Regions from separate parts of the Mycobacterium sp. E342 genome, predicted to be linked through region 2. Evidence: riboswitches for the same ligand, from Rfam matches in the RefSeq annotation. Region 2 holds a riboswitch; the other holds the start of a gene.
What was found. A riboswitch is a leader RNA that binds a small molecule or an ion and turns the genes downstream of it on or off. The one in region 2 is predicted to bind magnesium.
Positions count from the first base shown of each region.

Region 1: it holds a riboswitch for magnesium, as region 2 does, so the genes downstream of both, A5692_RS28120 (hypothetical protein) here and A5692_RS08425 (Rv1535 family protein) in region 2, are expected to answer to the same signal.

Region 1 covers NZ_LZJM01000125.1:52,392-55,794, reverse strand. Annotated here, with positions in the region: gene A5692_RS08015 (NRAMP family divalent metal transporter) at 1-1,279, opposite strand, end outside; gene A5692_RS28120 (hypothetical protein) at 1,299-1,508, opposite strand; M-box (ykoK) riboswitch at 1,777-1,951, opposite strand; gene A5692_RS08010 (O-methyltransferase) at 2,078-2,737, shown strand; gene A5692_RS08005 (acyltransferase family protein) at 2,741-3,403, opposite strand, start outside.
Region 2 covers NZ_LZJM01000130.1:19,680-23,082, forward strand. Annotated here, with positions in the region: gene ileS (isoleucine--tRNA ligase) at 1-708, opposite strand, end outside; gene A5692_RS08425 (Rv1535 family protein) at 1,040-1,291, opposite strand; M-box (ykoK) riboswitch at 1,588-1,757, opposite strand; gene A5692_RS08430 (nitronate monooxygenase family protein) at 1,958-3,082, opposite strand; gene A5692_RS08435 (carboxymuconolactone decarboxylase family protein) at 3,115-3,403, opposite strand, start outside.

The DNA.
Region 1 (3,403 bases), on a different contig from region 2:
CGCTGTTTGCCCACGGACCCAGCAACGCCCGGTCGTTGCACAGCAGCACGAGGAAGACCGTTGCCGAAGGCAGCAGGACACCGGCGAGCGCCTGCACACCCTGAGTCACCAAACCGAGGATGTGGTCGGGGCTGAACGCAACCGCGGCGGACACCGCGAGCAGCAGGGCGTAGCCGCCGTAGAACAGCGGGGCCTCGCTGATCTTCCAGTGCAGGGAGTGCCGCCTGCCCATCGCGTCGCCGATGGCATAGGTGGTCGCCAGCCCGATGGCGTTCGCCCCGATCAGCGAGGCGTCGAGCAGGATGATCGCGAACAGCGTCCCGACCGTGCCGCCGAGGTGTTGGGACAGTTCGGCCGCCACCGCACCGGCATCGGTGAAGTGGCCCGCTCCGGCCGTGCCGGCCAGACCGAATGCAGTGACGGCCATCAGCGCCGTCGCCCCGACCATTACCACGACGATCCCGATCACCAAATCCGCTCGGGCGTAGGGCATCCAGCGAGCGGTGATGCGCTTGTCCACCACGTTGGACTGCTGGAAGAACAGTTGCCAGGGCGCCACCGTGGTGCCCACGATCGCGATGATCAACAGCAGCACGGTGGAATTGACACCGCTCGTGAAGCGCGGGATCAGGCCGCCGGCAATCCCTTTCGCCGTCGGATGCACCAGCAGCACCATCGGGATGACCAGCACGTTCACCGCGATCAGCAGGAACATCAGCCCCTCCCAGCGGCGGAACGACCCCCCGGCGACCACCGCGAACAGCAGCACGGCAGCGGCCGGGATCGCGATCAGCTTGGGGCAGCCCAGGAACCCGAGCGCCAATGCGACGCCGATGAATTCGGTGACTATGGTTAAGGCGTTCAGGATCAGCAGGTCACCGACGCTGAACGCGCCCCAGAACCTGCCGAAGCGCTCGAAGATCAGCCGCGCGTGGCCGACTCGGGTGACCGCGCCGAGTCGGAGCACCATCTCCTGGTTCACGTAGAGCACCGGAATCAACAGCGCCAGCGTCCACAGCAGCGCCATCCCGTAGTTCTGCCCGGCCTGTGCGTAGGTCGCGACGCCGCCGGCGTCGTTGTCCCCCACCATCACGATCAACCCGGGACCGCTGATGACCAGCAACGTGCGCAGGCGGCGCCAGCGACCGCCGGATGCGCCGGCGCCGTCACGCCCGATACGGCCGAACGCCCCGACGATGTCGCCGGGGTGGGCGGCGCCGGGATGCGTTGGCGCGGCGGCGGTGACGGCGCCGACGGCCTCGGATGAGACTGCGGTCATGGGGTCCTCGGGGAACCCGTCACCGGTGGGCGCCGGTCGAAGGGTGTCCGCCCAGCGAGGCGGTGACTACCGCGATCGGCATCCGCGACACGTACAGGTTTGCCCGCTCCTGGGGCGTCAGGACGGTCCGCCCGTGCACCTTGGTGGCCCACAGCCGCGCCGACCGCAGCCACGAACGTCCCCGCCCCCCGGTCCGAGCGGTGAGACGGTGTGTGACAACAAAAGCCATGATCTTCTCCTTGCGGGAGTTCCGATCGGCTCAGCTCGAGGCACCCGGCGGGGACGAGCGCGCCGCTCGACGCGCACGAATGACCGAGTGTCCGTGAAAGCTCAGGCGGCAGAAGGAATGCCGGAACCGGATCGGGACAAGACGGATTTCGGATAGGGACTATCGCCCGGACTCATCTCGCCCTCACCTCCTCACGGCCGCGACACACGCGGGTGTCATCACCTGTCACCTGAACGAGAGAAGGGCGAATGCCGGCGACGTGCCGCCGGTCGCACCCCTCTCGTCGGAGCTTCGGCACTGCACGGCGTATCCGGAACTTCGTCCAGAAGCCACTTGGGCTCAACCCTTGGGTCCGGGAAGAGCTGTCCTGACCCGGGGCGTCTCTCGACGTTCGGGGTCAGTGGCCTGTGTCCATGCAGACGCCTCACCTACCGAGGTGCTTGCGAAACCCTTTGTACACCCCGGCCCGGGGCGCGTCAAACTCATTCGCGTAACCGTTGCGGCAGCTCACCGCGATCATCAGCTGCGCGGGACCGCTCGCGCGCCGCCCGCGCCCTACCCTCGACAGCATGGCCAATACTCTGCAAGATCCGAAGGTTGCATCCGTCCTCGACCGCATGTACACCGAAGCGAAGAACCAGATGTCGCTGTTGCGCCAGCGGCATGGCGATTTCGACCGGCCGATGACGGCGCAGGAACGCGCCGACGCCATGAGCGAGTTCTACATCCCGGTCACACCCGAAGCGGGCCGGCTGCTGTACGCGCTGGTGCGGGCGACCCGCCCGGCGACGGTCGTCGAGTTCGGGATGTCGTTCGGCATCTCCGCCGTGCACCTGGCGTCGGCGGTGCGCGACAACGGCTCCGGCCGGGTGGTGACGACCGAGCTCAACGAGGCCAAGATCGCCGCGGCGAAAACGACATTCGCGCAGACCGGCCTGGACGACATGATCACCGTCCTCGAAGGGGATGCGCTGGCCACGCTGGCGGGCCTGGACGGGCCCGTCGACTTCGTCTTGCTGGACGGCTGGAAGGACCTGTATCTGCCGGTGCTCGAGCTGCTCGAACCGCGGCTGTCGACCGGGGCGTTGGTGGTTGCCGACAACACCAGCGCCGCCGACACGCAGCCCTATCTCGACCGGGTGCGCGATCCCGGGAACGGCTACGTCAGCTTCAACTTCGGAGTCCGGGAGGGCGACAGCATGGAGATCAGCTGCCGCACCGGCGATTAAGGCTTAGCGCAGGGATTCCTCCAGCCACGGCGTCAACCACTTCACCCCTTCGGGGGTGAGGTGGACGCCGTCGCTGCGCACCTTGATGCCGTCGACCTTGGCGGTGTAAACGCCGTCCGGACAGAGCTTTTTGTTCAAGTCGAGGATTTGCACGCCCGGGTGGTGGGCAACGGTCTTGCGCAGCATGGTGTTCCACAGATTGACCCGGTCCGGTTGGTCTTCGGGATACAGCCGGCCGTCCGGCTTCTCGCCGCCCCGGCTGTAGGGGACGGTGGCCACCACCACTCGAACGCCGTTGGCGCTCACGATGTTCAGCGCCCGCTCCAACTCGCCGTTGAGGTAGGCATCGAAGGTGGGATCACCGATGTGGGTCCATTGCCCCTCGTTCACCCGGTCGACGGTTTCCCAGCGGCCGATGATCAGCAGCGCGACGTCCGGCTGGTCCTGGCTGACCTGCGCCGACCACCGAATCGGCCAGCCGTCGCACGCCGGCCGCTGCTCGAGGGTCTCGCCGATGTACCGGTACGGCGTGCCGCGCACCAGGCTGCAGCCGATCACGGTGTGGTCGAGGAACGCGAAACCCGGCGTCGGCGGCAGGTAGTGCATCCACGTCCACCCGATCGAATCGCCGAACACCGAAACGGTGAAGGGCCGGTTGGGATCGCG
Region 2 (3,403 bases):
CACCAGCAGGTGCGCGCCCTCCAGCGGGCCGCCCACGACCTTGAATCCGACGGTCAGCGCCGGGTCCTGGCGGCTCTGGTAGACGTCGTCGTCCATGCGCAATTCGTGGTTGGACAACGGGGTTTCGTCACGCCAGCAATACGGCAGGACGCGATAGCCCTCGTAGGCCAGGCCCTTGTCCCAGAGTTGCTTGAACGCCCAGATCACCGACTCCATGTAGGACAGGTCGAGCGTCTTGTAGTCGTTGTCGAAATCGACCCAGCGGGCCTGGCGGGTGACATAGGCCCGCCACTCGTCGGTGTAGCGCAGCACCGATTCGCGGCACGCGTCGTTGAACGCGGCGATCCCCATGTCGTCGATCTGCGACTTGTCGTTGATGCCCAGCTGGCGTTCGACCTCGAGTTCGGCGGGCAACCCGTGAGTGTCCCAGCCGAAGCGACGCTCCACCTTGTAGCCGCGCATGGTGCGGTACCGCGGGACGATGTCCTTGACGTAGCCGGTGAGCAGATGCCCATAGTGCGGCAGCCCGTTGGCGAACGGCGGTCCGTCGTAGAAGACGTACTCCGGGGCGCCGTCGCGGCGGGCGATGCTGGCCCGGAAGGTGTCGTCGCCGGCCCAGTAGTCGAGGACCTCGAGTTCGAGGGCCGGGAAGTCCGGCGCGCCGCCGGCCGGCTTCGGGTAGGCCTTGGCGTCAGCGTTATCGGTCACGTGCTGCGTCGTCTCCTGTGCCTCAGTGCCGTTGAGCACTGGTAGCGCCTACTGGGGACGACGACGCGCTGCCTGCGCGAGCGCCGCGGTACCACCCCGCTTGCCACGCCGCGCGTGGCCGCTCGTTGAAGGCTGTGACGGGCCCACCCGTTCGGTTCTACTGAGCCGGCCCGAGAAGCCGGCTGTTCTTCCGAAGGCTCCCCGGTGATGCCGGATCGACGCCAGTGGCTCGATTCTACTCAGGCGAAGCACCCCAAGGGGCTACCTGGCCTCAGGAAACACCTGCGGCCGGGTAGCCCCTTGGAGCCTTGGTTGGTCGCTGCCCATCGGATCAGGCCTGAATTTCGAGCACTCCGACGCGCCACAGCGCCGCGTAGACGTGGCGCAGCGGGACGCTGAGCAGACGGGTGGCGCCCTCCACCAGCGGGTCGCCGGCGAGCACGGGCTGCTTGTGGACCTGGCGGGTGGCCTTCTTGGGCGCCGGGGCCGCAACGGCGGCCTGCGTCACGTCAACATCGCGCACCACCCTCAGCGTGCGGGCGGGCGCTACGGTCACCACTTCGTCGTGCAGGGCTACGGTCATGGTCGCCTCCTAGGCGGGGTTCGGCAGAACGGGGACTAACTGGACTGACGTGTCCCGTCCCGTCGCGGTTCCGATCCTTGAGAACGCTTGGCCGACAAGCCACTTAGCGTTACGACGACTCAGCCGAGAACGTCGTGCCGGAGATCGGACAGGGACGAGACGGAGTTCGGACTTCGATCCGGACTGTCGCTGGAACTCATGTGTCCCTCACCTCCTCGCGATCACGACGCGTGCGGTGATCCGCACGCGATTTTGCGCGCAGCATGAGGAGCAGAAAACCCGGCATCGCCGGAAGATCCGCACCCCTCTCGTCAGAGATTCGGCACCACACGACGTGTCCGGTGTCCCGGAAGCCACCTGGGCTCAACCCTTAAGCCGGGAGGAGCTGTCCTGACCCGGGGCGTCTTTCGACGTTCGGGGTCAGTGGCCTGTATTCGTGTAGACGCCTCACCTAACGAGGTGCTTACCCGACCGATAATGCACGACGGGTCCGACGGGGTCAAACTCCTCCGCGCAGCGTTTCCCAATCTTTACGGGTTTCCGGGGCGGGCACACAGGATTCAGTCAGGTTGACGCCATGAGCTGGGCGGATAGCCACCCCCGTTGGGCGCCGGTTGTTCACCTCGCGTTTGCCGGGCCGCCGCGCAGGCGGCTCAAACACGCTGATCAGCTCTCGACGAGGCCGTCGAGCCGCCCGACGGTGTCGATGAACTCCTCGACCATGTCGAGCACCACCGTTCGCGCAGGGCGAACCCGGTCGAGCGAGCCCACCACCTGGCCAACGAAGTAGGTGGCCAGCTCGCGCGCCTTGGCCCCGGGGTGCGCGGCCGCGGAGTTGATGCGCACCTGCGGCTCGGTGACCAACGCGGTCTGCAGCGGCATGCCGAGCGGGTCGGGCTTGTCCGGCCGGTCCCACTCGTCGGTCCAGGCCGTGCGCAACATCCGCGCCGGCTTGCCCGTCATCGAGCGCGAGCGCACCGTGTCCGAGGAGGTGGCGGCCAGGAACTTGTCCTTGACCACCGGCGGCGTCTCGGCTTCCTCGGTGGTCAGCCACACCGACCCGCACCACACGCCTTCGGCGCCCAGGGCCAGGGCCGCCGCGATCTGGCGGCCGCGGGCGATGCCGCCCGCGGCGAGAACGGGGACCGGCGCCACGGCGTCGACGACCTCGGGCACCAGGACCATGGTGGCGACCTCGCCCGTGTGGCCCCCGGCCTCGGTGCCCTGCGCGACGATCAGATCGACGCCGGCTGCGGCGTGCCGTTGCGCGTGGCGGGTGGTGCCGGCCAACGCGGCCACCAGCACGCCGCGGTCGTGGGCGCGTTCGACGAGGTCGGCCGGCGGCGGCCCGAGCGCGCTGGCGATCAGCCGGATGTCGTGATCGAACGCCACGTCGAGCAGCGGCTCGTAGCCCTTGGGCGAGATGTTGAGGCCGCCGGCGGAGGCCCGCAACTCCTGGGCCGGCGCGGTGATGCCGTAACGGGCCAGGATGTCGTCGACGAACGCGCGGTGCTCCTCGGGCAGCCGCGCCCGCGCCTGCTTGGCGTCGATGCCACCCTCGTCCGAACCGACGTACTTGGGCGGCAGCAACAGGTCGACCCCGAACGGTTTGCCGCCCGTCTGCTCCTCGATCCAGGTCAGCTCGTTCTGCAACCGCTGGGGACTGTGCGCCACCGCGCCGAGGATGCCGAAACCGCCCGCATTGGTCACCGCGGCCACCACGTCGCGGCAGTGGCTGAACGCGCAGATGGGAAACTCGACGCCGAGCATTTCGGCGACTCTGGTACGCATTGCCCGACGCTAAAGAGATATCGATCGATATGTCAATCGACGACGGCCGGCGCGGGCGACCGGCCATCCGGCGGCCAGCTCGATACGCCCTCTTCGAGCGGGACCCGGAGGCTGTGCAGCAGCGACGCGACCATCCGCCACGCACCGATCGCGGTGACGAGTTCGATGAGAACCGTTGTGTCACCGTCTAATTCACGCTCACAGGCCGCCCAGCTGGCGTCGCTCACCGCGCCGTCGCGCACCACGTCGTCGGTGGCGGCCAGCACGGCCCGCTCGACCGCGCCGAATCCGTCGTAGGCCTGCCAGTCACGCACGCCGAGC